Regions from separate parts of the Pseudoalteromonas sp. P1-26 genome, predicted to be linked through region 3. Evidence: predicted binding sites of a transcription regulator. Region 3 holds the regulator's gene; each other region holds the start of a gene.

Region 1 (4,650 bases), on a different contig from region 3:
TCTGCGTGTGATCTCTGCGATTGTAATCATTGTTTTCTTCACCTTGTATACCTCGTCAGGTGTTGTTGCAGGCGGCAAGTTGTTCGAAAACTCATTTAATATGAGCTACGAAATGGGTCTGTACATCACAACCGGTGTCGTCGTGTTATATACCTTGTTTGGTGGCTTCTTAGCAGTGAGCCTGACTGACTTTGTACAAGGCTGTATCATGTTTATCTCGTTGCTGGCTGTGCCAATTGCAACGTTTACCATGCTTGATCAGCCAGTTATGGATACACTTGCAAATGCACGCTATGACTTATTATTAAGCTCACCAAAAGAATCAGAAATTCATGCACTTAATATGATGGATTGGTTTGCAGGTGGTTCAACGATAGCGATTATTTCTGCAATGGCATGGGGCCTTGGTTATTTTGGTCAACCACATATTATTGTGCGTTTTATGTCTGTGCGCTCTGTGAAAGATATGCCGACTATGCGCCGTGTGGGTATGTCGTGGATGACGCTTTCAGCTATTGGTGCTGTGCTAACAGGTCTATTTGGTGCTGCTTATATGCTTGAAAACCAAATGCCAATTGATGATAAAGAAACGATTTTCCTAGTGTTGTCTGAGCTTATCTTCCATCCTTTAATTGCTGGCTTCTTATTGGCAGCTATTTTAGCGGCGATTATGAGTACTATTTCATCACAGTTATTAGTTTGTTCAAGCTCACTAACCGAAGATTTTTATAAGATTTACTTAAACCGTAGTGCATCTCAAAAAGAGCTGGTTTTAGTAGGTCGTATTAGTGTTATTTTGGTGGCTCTATTTGCTATTTACTTAGCCTATGACCGCGATAGCTCTATCTTAGATTTAGTGAGTAATGCATGGGCAGGTTTTGGTGCTGCATTTGGTCCACTCGTATTACTGAGCCTTTACTGGAAGCGCATGAACTTACAAGGCGCTATTAGTGGTATGGTTGTTGGTGCTGCAACAGTACTATTTTGGATTTACGCGCCAATTACAATTGATGGCCAAGCATTAAGTGCAATCATTTATGAGATTGTCCCAGGCTTTATTTTATCAACAATTGCTATTGTTGTTGTTAGCCTTACAACTGCTGAGCCGAAAAAAGAAATTACAGACTTATTTGATGAAGTTGAGTCGTCACTGTAGTTTTTGATTAAACACAAAAAAGGGCAACATCTGTTGCCCTTTTTTATGATCTAAATTTGCGTTTAGCTTGCCGCTTTTTCTTTTATATCAGCAACGTTGTCGTCTGACTTTGCTTTTTTAGGCTTAGCTGGGGCGTCTTTTGCACCTTTAAGTACCGCCATAAATTGGTCTTTTTCTTTTGCCATTTCAAGCGCCAGTGACTCAATTTGTTGCTCGCTTAATGGTACATCAACTTTTTCAAGCATTAGTTCTAATGACTCAGCAATGTCGAGCATTTTGTCATACGCATCAGCTTCTTTCTTAGTAGTAAACGTCATGCGCTCGACTCCGTTTCTTTCTACAACATATTTAACAACAACAGCCATGATTTCTCCTGCATTTAAGCGTGGCATTTGCAGCGTAATACCGCCACTTTGATTACTGTTTTTATATACAGTAATGCTTCGGGGCTTACTTTGCAAGTAACTTGAGAAAAATTTTATTCAGCAAATTTGACAATAATAGGGACATTAGCTTTATTTAAATTGTTACCCAAAGTTAAACACAAGCGATGGAGTGAGTGTTGGGTAATAGCTAACTACCTGTCCAAGATGGACATCATGGAGGAAATTATGAAATTACTATCAAGTATTTTACTTGCCACAAGCATTGCGTTACTACCTGCTACATCGGCATTCGCCGTTAAACCAACCGGAGCAACACAAGTTAAAATGCAAAAGCTCAGTATAAACAAAGCTAGCATAGATCAACTTACTCAATTACCGGGTATTGGAGAGTCAAAAGCCAAAGCGATTGTTGAGCACCGTAAAAAGCAAGGTCCGTTTAAGTCGGTAGAGCAATTAAAAGAAGTAAAAGGAATTGGCGATAAGCTATTTGCTAAACTTGAGGGGAAAATTACATTATAAATAGCGGGCTATTCACCTAAACAGGGCGTTATTCGCCCTGTTTAAATTCATTGATAGCTTTGTCTAAATGCGCTAATGCGAACATGTTTTCGATAGGTGTTGTGATGAGTGGGTAACTTAAGCCCGCTAACAATAACCAAGGAATAAGCATCCAGCCTTCAAAGTAGGCCAAGCCTAAAAATAATGGTGCTAAAAAGGCAAGCTTACATACTGATAAAATGATCTTTTTGCTTGGGCTTAAATGAGCCAAAGCAAGGGCAATAATTTGCTGGCGTTGCCTTACTTTAAAGCTTTTTAAAGCAGGGATTTGGCTAGTAAAAAAATAAATCATTATAGCGACTTTTTGCTCACTAATCGGCTAACTAAAACAGCCACAAATACCACTGAAAATGCTGCAAAAATCACTTCCATCCATGCTGGCATACTCATAGAAGCAAACTGCCAATCGATATTTCCGCAATCACCAGTAGCGGCAAAGAAGCTAGGGATCCATTCATGCAAAGGCATAAAACTTGGGAAGTTAGGTTCAAATGCACAGCTAAATGCAAAAGGGTCAGTATTGTTTTGCATTGCAATGTGTTCTTTGGCAATAAAGTAACCCCAAATTGCAGAGACACCCCAAGTGGCAAATGCGACTAAGCGAACAACCATATTTTGTGGGTTAATTGCACCAATCACACCCGCTGCAAGTAAGCCTAAAACAGCAGTACGTTGATATATACACATGATGCATGGCTCAAGGCCCATGTTGTATTGAAAAAATAACGCAGTGATTTCAAATGCGAGTGAAATAACGGCTAATAATAACCAAGGTGTTCTTTTAGTTGCTAATTCTGCTAACCAATTCATGAAAGTTCCAATTTCAAATTGTTTTCAAGATTATGCTTAGACAGGGCAGTAGGTGCAAGTATCTAAGATGAAATTATACGAAAAAGGAGCCGACTGGCTCCTTTTTATTAATCATATCTAGGCTGGCTGTTACACACTAACAGCTTGCAAAGACTCACTTTGATAGCAGCCTAATACACGGGTGTATTGGGTGTGTTCTTTTAGCTCTTCAAGCGCTTGCTTAACATGTAAGTCATCAAGGTTTGCTTCAAGGTCAACATAAAACACCTCTTCCCATGGGTTTCCAGGTACTGGGCGAGATTCCAATTTTACTAGGTTAATTTGATGTTGTTTAAAAATCATCAAGGCATCAGCCAATGAACCCGCTTGTTGTTTGGTCGCCATAATCAAACTGGTTTTTGTTGGAATTTGCTTAGATACTTGCAACGGGTTACGCGCGACGACAATGAAGCGGCTATGGTTTTCGCTTTGGTTTGCAAGGCCTGATTTAACGACTTCTAACCCTACATTTTTACCTGCTTGTGCTGAGCCGATAGCGGCGCTGTTTGTAGTTTCAACCGCTGATTGTAATGCATGGAAGGTTGAGTCACAGGTTTCATGTTGAATATCACCTAAACCCTGAATGAAGCGGCTACATTGAGCAAAAGGCTGTGGGTGAGCAAAGATTTTATTAATGTGAGAAAGCTCAGTACCTGGCATTGCTAATAAACAGTGCTCAACGCTGTGAGTGACCTCACCGACAATTGATACTTGTGCATGTTGTAATAAATCGAACACTTCATTGATACTACCTGAGCTGGTGTTTTCAATTGGCAGTAAGCCGAAATCAGCTTGGCCACTTTCAACTTTGCCAGTGATTTGATCAAAGCTCGAACAGCCCATCTCAATCAGCTTACCTGGGCGACGGCTAAAATATTTATGGCAGGCTAATTGGCTATAAGAGCCTTGACCACCTAAGTAAGCAACACGATGACTTTCGCTCATTGCTTCAGGGTTTAGATTCTTTTGTAGCATTGCTTGTTGATTCAAAACAGAATCTTCAAGAATAGTTTGGAACACATTATTGATGTAGTACGCATCTAGACCTAGCGACTTACCATAATTAATAAGCTTTTCGAGTAATGCTTGTTCGCGGGCTTCATCGCGAATTGGTTTGTTATTGGCAATTTTATATTCAACTACGCTGTGGCTAATACGGCGTCTTTTAGCCAGTAACACCAATAAGTCGGAATCTATTTCATTAATATCGTGTCGTAACGCATTTAATGTATCAATGCTCATGTTGGTTTCCTCATTCCAAAACAGTGCACAAACAAAAAAGCCTCCCAAGTGGGAGGCTTTAGCTATTCGGTGAATTTATCTCGCAAACAGTTAAGCCTCCTCTATCTAAAGAAGCTAAAAAACGAAAAATAAGTGCGAGAGATAATTTGTTTCATTGAACTAATGTAAAAACACTTGTATGTAAAGTCAACTGCCTATCGCAGCTAATTTAGAAAACATCGGTGTTTACTCAGAAAATTCATTTATATTTATAAAAAATTTATAAATATAAAAATGAATCTGGTATATTTGTTTTTGCACAATAAATAATAACAATTATTAATAAGGTAGTCCTGTGGTGTATCGACGACCGCCATCACGTTTTGGTGTGAATTCATTAAGTATGAAATTGTCGCTGCTGATCTCTGCGATTTGTTTGATTGCAGGTATATGTGCTGCGGCTTTGATGCTTAAATCTGA
Region 2 (4,650 bases), on a different contig from region 3:
TCAGCGAACCTAGATAGCAAAAACGGTAAGTTAATTGAATCTTTATTATTTGAATTAAATAAGGAGCACGGCACAACACTCATTTTAGTAACCCATGATGAGCAGCTTGCACAAAAGTGTCAGCAAATTTTACATATTGAAGCAGGGCAGTTAGTAACTGTAAAAGAAAGCGAAGGAGTGCAAGCGAATGTGGGCTAAATTAGCACTAAAACTGTTTTCACGTGAGTTTAAGCGTGGCGAATTAACAGTGATCAGTGCAGCAATAGCCTTAGCTGTTCTCACTGTTTTAACACTGTCTATGGTTACCGACCGAATTGGCCAAAGTATTGAAGAAAAAAGCAGTGCCTTTATTGCCGCTGATCGCGTTTTAGCAAGTAACCATGCTTTACCTGCTGAGTTTTTAGAAAAAGCCAACCAAGAAAACTTACGCACCGCTAAAATAACCTACTTCGACACCATGTTATTTGCCGGTGACGAAATGCAACTTGGCTCGGTTAAAGCGGTATCAAATACCTATCCGTTAAAAGGTGAGTTAAAAGTAAAAACCAGCCTGACTGACCAACCACAAGTAACTACTGCTATCCCAAGTCGGGGTGAAGTGTGGTTAAGTGAATCTGTGTTTTATGCGCTAAACATTAAAGTGGGCGATAAAGTAGAGCTTGGTGCTGCTACGTTTACGGCTAGTCATGTTGTAGCTGAAGAGCCAGATGCACCGTTTAATGTGTTTTCGAGCAGCCAGCGAATCTTAATTAATGAAGCAGACATTGCTGTTACAGAGGTAATTCAGCCGGGCAGCCGGGTGTTTTACCGCCAACTTTATGCTGGCGATAAAGACAACTTAGATAGCTTTTATGCGTGGTTAAAACCACAAATGAAAGAAAACCAACGCTGGTATGGTGTTAAAGACCGCCAGTCACCTATTTCTAATAGTTTAAATCGTGCCGAAAGCTATTTATTGCTAGCTGGTTTACTTGGCATTATTTTAGCTGCCGTTGCTATTGCGGTATCTGCAAAACGTTATTGTGAACGTCAGTACGACCCAGTTGCTATGATGAAAACGCTTGGCGGTAGCCGCGCGATGATCCGTAAGATCTATTTATTACATTTGAGCCTTGTATGTTCAATGTCGGTGATTGTCGGTTTACTGATTGGTTATGGTTTACAAGCGGTTGCAACGGATTATTTGGCACAAACCATGGGCTCAGCATTGCCGAGTGCATCGGCAAAGCCTTGGATCATTGCGATTAGCACGGGTGTGATTTGTGCGGTTATGTTTTCAATTAAACCGCTACTCGATTTATTTGATATTCCGCCGCTACGTGTACTGCGTCGTAACTTAGGCGACCGTTTATTAGTAAGTAAAGTGCACCTTACTATGTCGGCGCTTACTGTGTTTTTACTGATGTGGTTATTTAGTAACAACATCAAAATTAGTGCAATTTTGTTCCTTTCGACGGCATTTTTAATTGCGGTGTTATTTGGTTTATCAAAGGTTATTTTTGGTGGTGGCCGCAAACTTGGCTTGAGTCCGGGCAATAGTTGGTCATTGGCGATTGCGTCAATTCAAAAGCGTGCCAATGTGAATGCGGTACAATTAATTAGCTTTGCTTTGGCTATCAAGTTATTACTGTTTTTAATTGTACTTAAGAACGACATGATTTCGGATTGGCAGTCTCAGCTTCCTGAAAATGCCCCTAATTCATTTTTAGTGAACATTACTGAGCAAGAGTTAGAGCCTATAACTAGCTTCTTAGCGCAAAACGATATGCCAACGTCTGATTTCTATCCGGTTGTCCGTGGCCGTGTAAACGCCGTAAATGGTGAGTTGGTTGCCCGCGAAGTATCGCAAGAAGACAACGAAAAGAAAGACGAAGAAGCCCGCTCTGGTATTGGTCGTGAGTTAAACCTAACTTGGCGTAAAGACTTACCTAATCAAAATGAGCTTATCGACGGTACATGGTTTAGCGAAGACTCAGTAGCCGAGGCATCGGTAGAAGAGTCGATGCTTGAACGCCTTGATGTACAAATTGGCGATACGCTTACTTTCTTAATTGGTGCGCAGTCGTTTGATGCAAAAATTACCAGTGTACGTAAGGTTAATTGGACCACACTTAAACCTAACTTCTTTATTATTTTAAGCCCTGATGTACTAGCGAGCTTTCCTGCTACTTATATTTCATCAGTGAATGTAAAAGCAGAGAAAAAACGTGAGTTTAATGAGTTGATGCGTCAATACCCAACGGTTAACGTGATAGATGTTGAGAGCTTTATTAAACAAATTCGCTCAACCATAGAGCAAGTATCGTTAGCGATTGGCTTTGTACTAGCGATTGTGGTTGCCTGTGGCGCTTTAGTGCTTATTTCACAAGTGCAAGCAAGTTTGGGTGAGCGTATGCAAGAGATTGTTATTTTGCGAACCTTAGGTGCGAAAGGGCGCTTAATTAAAAATGCCACCTTATATGAGTTTTTACTATTAGGCGTTACCGCAGGCTTAGTCGCAGCGATTGTCAGTGACATCGCTCTGTTAATAGTGCAAAAACAGATGTTCGATTTAGCAGGTAAGTTCCACCCTCATATTTGGGTGATTGGCCCTGCAGTCGGTGGCTTATTTGTGGCATGTTTAGGTTATTTGATGATAGCCCGCACAATGCGAAAAAATACCCAAGGCTTATTACGCTCACTCGCGTAAATGTCTTTCTTTAGGGTTGACTATAAAATGCTCGCAATTGCGGGCATTTTTTATGAATTGCAATTGGTTACTGGTAATTTATACAGTGCTCTGGCATTATTAACCGCAGATAATAATGATAATAGACGGTTCAGTTAGTTGGCGATTATTTTAGGGATTGATCCTGGTTCACGATTAACAGGGTACGGCGTGATAGCTCACCAAGGTGCTAAATTCACTTATTTAGGTAGTGGCTGCATTAAATTGGCCGATCACGATTTTCCGGTACGCTTAAAAATGATTTACCAAGGGATCAGTCAATTAGTAGAGCAATTCTCACCAGACAGTTTTGCTATAGAAAAAGTGTTTATGGCACACAACCCAGACTCAGCACTTAAACTCGGTCAAGCACGTGGAGCAGCGATTGTTGGCGCTTCAATGGCAGAGCTGCCAGTTTATGAATATTCAGCTAGGCAAATTAAGCAGGCCGTTGTAGGTAATGGCGGCGCCGATAAGTCTCAAGTACAGCATATGGTTAAAAACATTTTAAAGCTGCCAGGTACCCCTCAAGCCGATGCCGCAGATGCCTTAGCAATTGCTATTTGTCATGCACACTCAGAACAAAATTTAATAAAACTTGCGGGCAGTGCGAGCAAAACCGTAAGAGGACGATTAAGGAAGTAATATGATTGGTCGATTAAATGGCTTACTTGTTGAAAAGCAGCCACCAGAAATTCTTATTGAAGTAAGTGGTGTAGGCTACGAAGTGCAAATGCCCATGACTTGCTTTTATGATTTACCGGCAGTGGGTGAGCAAGCGGTTATTTATACCCATTTTGTGGTACGTGAAGATGCCCAGCTATTATTTGGCTTTAACAACAAAACCGAACGCGCTTTATTTAGAGAGCTTTTAAAAGCCAATGGTGTAGGGCCAAAACTTGGTCTTGCTATTTTATCGGGTATGTCAGCGCAGCAATTCGTAAGTTGTGTTAACAATGAAGATGCAACAACACTGGTTAAACTGCCAGGTGTTGGTAAAAAAACGGCTGAGCGTTTAGTGCTCGAAATGAAAGATAGACTCAAAGATTGGGGTAATGACTTATTTACACCATTTAGCGATAATGCCGTCATTGAGCCATCAAGTGATGATACCCTAGTGGCAAATAATGCTGCCGATGATGCAGTATCAGCACTTGTGGCATTAGGCTATAAGCTACCGCAAGCACAAAAAGCGGTTAAAACAGTGAACAAACCAGATATGACGACTGAGATTCTAATTAAAGAAGCTCTAAAATCAATGTTGTGAGTAAACCATGATTGAAGCAGATCGCTTAATAGATGCGAGTGAACAAAGTAACGAAGACAGTGTTGATCGTGCAATACGACCAAAGCTGTTAACCGATTACACAGGCCAGCCGCATGTTAAGCAACAAATGGAGATTTTTATCGAGGCCGCTCGCCACCGTGGCGAAGCGCTGGATCATTTATTAATATTTGGTCCGCCGGGTCTTGGTAAAACTACACTTGCAAACATTGTAGCCAACGAGCTTAACGTTAATATTAAAACAACGTCGGGGCCAGTACTCGAAAAAGCAGGCGATTTAGCCGCACTTTTAACGAACCTTGAAGAAGGCGACGTACTGTTTATTGACGAAATACACCGCTTGAGCCCGCAAGTCGAAGAGATTTTGTATCCCGCAATGGAAGATTATCAGCTGGATATAATGATAGGTGAGGGCCCCGCAGCACGCTCAATCAAGCTTGATTTGCCGCCATTTACATTAATTGGTGCAACAACGCGTGCTGGCTCACTCACCTCACCACTTAGAGACCGTTTTGGTATTGTTCAGCGATTAGAGTTTTATTCTGTTGAAGACTTATCAAAAATTGTTGCCCGCTCAGCAAGCTTTTTAGACTTAACCATGTGTGATGAAGGTGCAACCGAAATCGCCAAGCGTTCACGCGGTACACCGCGCATAGCA
Region 3 (4,650 bases):
CATTAGTTCGCCTCCGCTGCTGCATCAATCGCGGCTTGAATTTGACTCGGTTGGATAACATCGCCGGTATCATTACCCCACGCGTTTCGCTTATAAGTAATAACCGCAGCAAGTTGCTTAATTGAAAGCTGTTTATCAAACGCTTGCATTGCTGTGCCAGGCTTACCGTGTAACACGATATCTATGTGATCTTTTACATCACCTAATACAATCGGGCTGCCTTTAAGTGCTGGAAAAACGCCTGGTAAGCCCATACCGGTAGGTTGGTGACATGCAGCACAGCTTGCCATATACACTTGCTCACCTAAGACCATAAGCTCTTCTTTCGGTAATGTTTGATCAAGCAAAGCAGCATCTGCTGCGGCCGCATTGGCTTTTTCTTGCTTGGCATCTGCAAGCCAATTAGCAAATTCATCTTCAGGTAAGGCTTTCACCACAACAGGCATAAAGCCGTGATCTTTACCGCATAACTCAGCACATTGACCACGGTATACTCCTGGCTCGTTAATACGTGTCCACGCTTCATTGATAAACCCAGGATTTGCATCCTTTTTAACCGCAAAATCAGGCACCCACCATGAATGAATTACATCGTCTGAGGTCATTAAAAAGCGAACTTTTTTATTGATAGGAAGTACTAGCGGTTTATCTACTTCAAGCAAATAATGCTCAGTTTTCTCTGCTTGGTTGTCTATTTGATCTTTAGGAGTAGATAGAATCGAGTAATAAGCAATGTCTTCACCCATGTACTCGTAATGCCACTTCCATTGTGAGCCAGTCACTTTAATGGTGATATCGGCTTTAGAAGCATCTTCCATGGCAATTAAGGTTTTTGTGGCAGGCACAGCCATGGCGATTAAGATGACAAATGGAATGGCAGTCCAAAGTATTTCAACTTTTGTACTTTCATGAAATTGGGCAGGCTTGGCCCCTTTGGATTTACGGTGGTGTATTAAAGCCCAAAACATCACCGCAAATACGATGATGCCGATTACACAGCAGATAATAAATATCGTCATGTGTAACTCATAAACATTATTACTTATATCGGTCACCCCTTTACGCATATTGTATTGGCTATTTGCCAATGCAAGCTCAGGAAGTGCAAACAATATAAGCCACAAGGCGTAACGCAGTTTACCCATGTGACGGCTCCTTTAGATGCTATTGCAAGACGCAAAGCGAAAAGGCGATACAACAAGGTGCCCATTCGTTTTTCTTATTGTTCAGAGCGACTACGTATCATTTTGACCCACTTATGATACCGACCCCTTGACTAACACCTCGCACATTTTTGTGTCTTTTTATTAATTAGGTGTTAATACAGTGTATTAACCAATTAGTTAAAAAATGACCAATAAGCAAGTTTTAATGATAATAAATGTTTATTTTGGTGCAGAAATAACAACTATAATCAGCGCGTTATTTAATGTTTAGGAGTAAGAACGAAATATAAAAAGAGAGGAAAACTGCGCCATATAAGGCTTTAAATGAAGAGTAAGGATTCACAAATCCTAATTAAGTAGTAAAATTTCAGCGGCGCACCAAATTGAGTCAATTTGATGCACCAAATTGGGAACGCTTACATCCAGTCAGCGTTACGAATAACACCTACCGCTAACCCCTCGATGTTGAACGACTCATGCTCAAGATCAACCTCAATAGGCGAAAACTCTTCGTTCTCAGCGTGTAAAAGTACTTTGCGACCCGCTTTTTCTAGACGCTTAACTGTTACATCTTCATCGACTCGAGCTACAACTACTTGCCCGTTTTCAGCAACTTGTGTTCTGTGTACTGCAAGCAAATCGCCATCCATAATACCAATGTCTTTCATACTCATACCATTTACACGCAGTAAGAAATCGGCAGCAGGTTTAAATAATGAAGGATCAACTTGGCAGTGACTTTCAACATGCTCTTGAGCCAAAATAGGTTCACCAGCTGCAACACGGCCAATTAAAGGTAAGCCTAACTGCTCTGGCTCATCTTCTTCAATTAACTGAATACCGCGACTCGCCCCAGGCTTCATTTTGATCATGCCTTTTTTTGCCAGTGCTTTTAGGTGTTCTTCAGCAGCGTTGGCACTTTTAAAACCCAATGTTTGAGCTATTTCAGCACGCGTAGGTGGCATGCCTGTATCTTTAATAAAGACTTTAATTAGTTCTAAAATTTGCGATTGGCGTTTAGTTAATGGGCGCATACAACTGGTTTTCCATACAGTACATTTAACTGTGAGTATATACAGTTATTTGAAAATCGCAAATTTAAATTAACCCCATCATATTGCTACAAAACTAACATTGAACCACACCGAAAGATGCCATAAGGTATTAGCTTTAATTAGCAGGCTAAGGAAACACAATGAGTATTTGGCACCAACCAATCACGTTAGAGCTTTGCAAAGAGCTTGAACAAGGGATTACCGGTCAAGGCACTTTAATGAAAACTATGGGCATTGAGGTAACTGAAATTGGCGATGATTATTTAATGGCAACCATGCCTGCTATTCCTGAGCATCATAACCCTATGGGCATGGTCCATGGCGGAGCAAACGTTGTATTAGCAGAGACAGTGGCAAGCTATGCAGCCAATTTCGTGGTTGATTTCAATAAGTTTTATGCTGTTGGCCAAGAAATTAATGCCAACCACATGAAAGCGTCACGCAAAGGAACGTTAACAGCAACTGCTAGACCGCTGCATTTAGGTAAGCGAACTTCTGTTTGGGATATTAAAATTACCAATGCCGCAGGAGAGCTTTGCTGCGTATCAAGAATGACCGCAGCTGTTGTAGAGCGATAAATTCAGGCTATTTTTCGACAGGATAAATAGTAATTTCAATCCCTGCGCCAATTGCAGAGATACGTAACAAGGTATCGGCATGCAGGGGTTGGTTAAAGCATTTAGGCGAATTACCTGATTCAAAGCCTATATCAAATGTACGCTTTGAGCACGATAACCACTGTTTTAATGCATTGCGCGAGCAAGACTCAATAAGCTCGCAAAGCTGGTTAATTGCTTTATCAGGAGAGCTGATATCTGCGGTTGCTTCAATACGTGCTAGTTGGCGGTATTCATCTTGGTCATAATGTAAAACCATGGCGTTTTTCTTCAAATCAGCAACAAGCGCACTAATATCGTGCTTTGATTCAAGCTCCAGATCTACATTTAAAAATTGAATTTCCGACATACTCTCGTTTTTACCCTCTATTTATATCGACTGAAACTTTAACTCAGTTTTGTATATATACCAAATCTAGAATACAGTTAATGCGACATTATGCCGCATTGGCAATCTAGCTAAACAACCTAAAATAGCGCTCACATAACAATAATAACGGGGTAATAATGAATAAACGCCTGTTTAAGTATGCTCGTAAAGGGCATAAATGGCTTGGCTACTTACTTGCTTTGCAGATCTTTTTTTGGATTTTAGGTGGGCTTGTGATGAGCTCATTACCACTTGAAAAAGTGCATGGTAAGCATCTGGCTAATCGCAGTTTAAGTAGTCCATTTTTATTGTCGGACTACCCTGCTTCAATTGATAAAATAACAGCGCAATTCGAGCAAATCGAGGGTATTAAATATAGCCATTTTTTAAATACCCCGATTATAGAAGTTACATCCTCTAGCGGTACGTTTATTTTTGATGGCAGAACAGGTGCTAAAATGCCTGCACCGAGTAAAGCGCAAATCATTGAAAATGCGCAAGCTCACCTGCTTATTGACGCAAAAATAACGCAAGCGCAGTTATTAACAAAAGGGCCTAGAGAAGTCGGTCACAAAGCCAATGTTTGGCAAATTAGCTTCGATGATTGGTTAACAACAACCTTATATTTAGATAGCCAAACCGGTAAAGTTATAACTGTGCGCAGCACCCTGTGGCGCATTTTCGACTTTTTCTGGATGCTACACATTATGGATTATGATGAGCGTGAGAACTTTAACAATCCACTACTCATCAGCTTCTCAGCCACCAGCGTACTATTTTGTATTACAGGAGTTTTCTTGTTACTACAAAACGTTCGAATTAAACGTAAAAAGCCAGCTACACGTGTTGGTCAATCAAAATAGGATTGCCATCTGGGTCGGTGATAATAAAACTCGCGTCACCGGCCTTTTGTATTTCTAATCCTTGTTGCTGAAATTGTGCAGCTAATTGCTCAAAGGTTGCAAATTCATCCAAAGCTTCAGCATTTTGATCCCACCCAGGATTAAAGGTCAGCATGGTTTTATCAAACATACCTTGAAACAAACCAATTAAATGTTCACCGTTTTTCATTATTAGCCAATGCTGTTCTATCTCCCCAGCAAACTCTTTGAAACCTAGCTTTTCATAAAACTGCTTTGAAGCACGAATATCTTTTACATTTAGACTTACAGAAAAAGCACCTAATAACATGGTTGTAATTCCTTTAATAAAAACGGCCTAACAACTATAGCTGAGTTGAAAAACTTTTCCTTTTTAGAATAGTCGCTCTAGAATAGCTGTTCCTGTAGTTCACTGATGTGATGGATATGCGTTTATTTCTATACTTAGCCCTTTGTTTTATTTTCACTTTTCCTATATCCGCTAAAGAGTTTTCGAGCTTTTACAGTACCAAAAAGCATTTAATTAAGAATCTACCAAGCAATAGTAAAAGCTTATATTGT

What was found. Region 3 encodes LexA, which represses DNA repair genes until DNA is damaged. Its sites were predicted from a motif close to TACTGTATNNNNATACAGTA; they were not measured.
Region 1: AN394_RS02480 (YebG family protein) is a predicted target of LexA. The motif match lies at 1,575-1,594, and genes of this name have one in related genera.
Region 2: ruvC (crossover junction endodeoxyribonuclease RuvC) is a predicted target of LexA. The motif match lies at 2,758-2,777, and genes of this name have one in related genera.

The regions. Positions count from the first base shown of each region.
Region 1 is NZ_LKDX01000002.1:236,956-241,605, forward strand. It holds gene putP (sodium/proline symporter PutP) at 1-1,156, shown strand, start outside; gene AN394_RS02480 (YebG family protein) at 1,219-1,521, opposite strand; gene AN394_RS02485 (helix-hairpin-helix domain-containing protein) at 1,768-2,061, shown strand; gene AN394_RS02490 (DUF6170 family protein) at 2,090-2,392, opposite strand; gene dsbB (disulfide bond formation protein DsbB) at 2,392-2,910, opposite strand; gene AN394_RS02500 (chorismate mutase) at 3,040-4,191, opposite strand; gene AN394_RS02505 (EAL domain-containing protein) at 4,526-4,650, shown strand, end outside.
Region 2 is NZ_LKDX01000071.1:537-5,186, reverse strand. It holds gene AN394_RS20110 (ABC transporter ATP-binding protein) at 1-198, shown strand, start outside; gene AN394_RS20105 (ABC transporter permease) at 188-2,689, shown strand; gene ruvC (crossover junction endodeoxyribonuclease RuvC) at 2,828-3,352, shown strand; gene ruvA (Holliday junction branch migration protein RuvA) at 3,354-3,974, shown strand; gene ruvB (Holliday junction branch migration DNA helicase RuvB) at 3,982-4,650, shown strand, end outside.
Region 3 is NZ_LKDX01000001.1:90,413-95,062, forward strand. It holds gene ctaD (cytochrome c oxidase subunit I) at 1-3, opposite strand, end outside; gene coxB (cytochrome c oxidase subunit II) at 3-1,145, opposite strand; gene lexA (transcriptional repressor LexA) at 1,583-2,200, opposite strand; gene AN394_RS00460 (PaaI family thioesterase) at 2,362-2,799, shown strand; gene AN394_RS00465 (hypothetical protein) at 2,807-3,187, opposite strand; gene AN394_RS00470 (hypothetical protein) at 3,346-4,071, shown strand; gene AN394_RS00475 (VOC family protein) at 4,046-4,399, opposite strand; gene AN394_RS00480 (endonuclease) at 4,516-4,650, shown strand, end outside.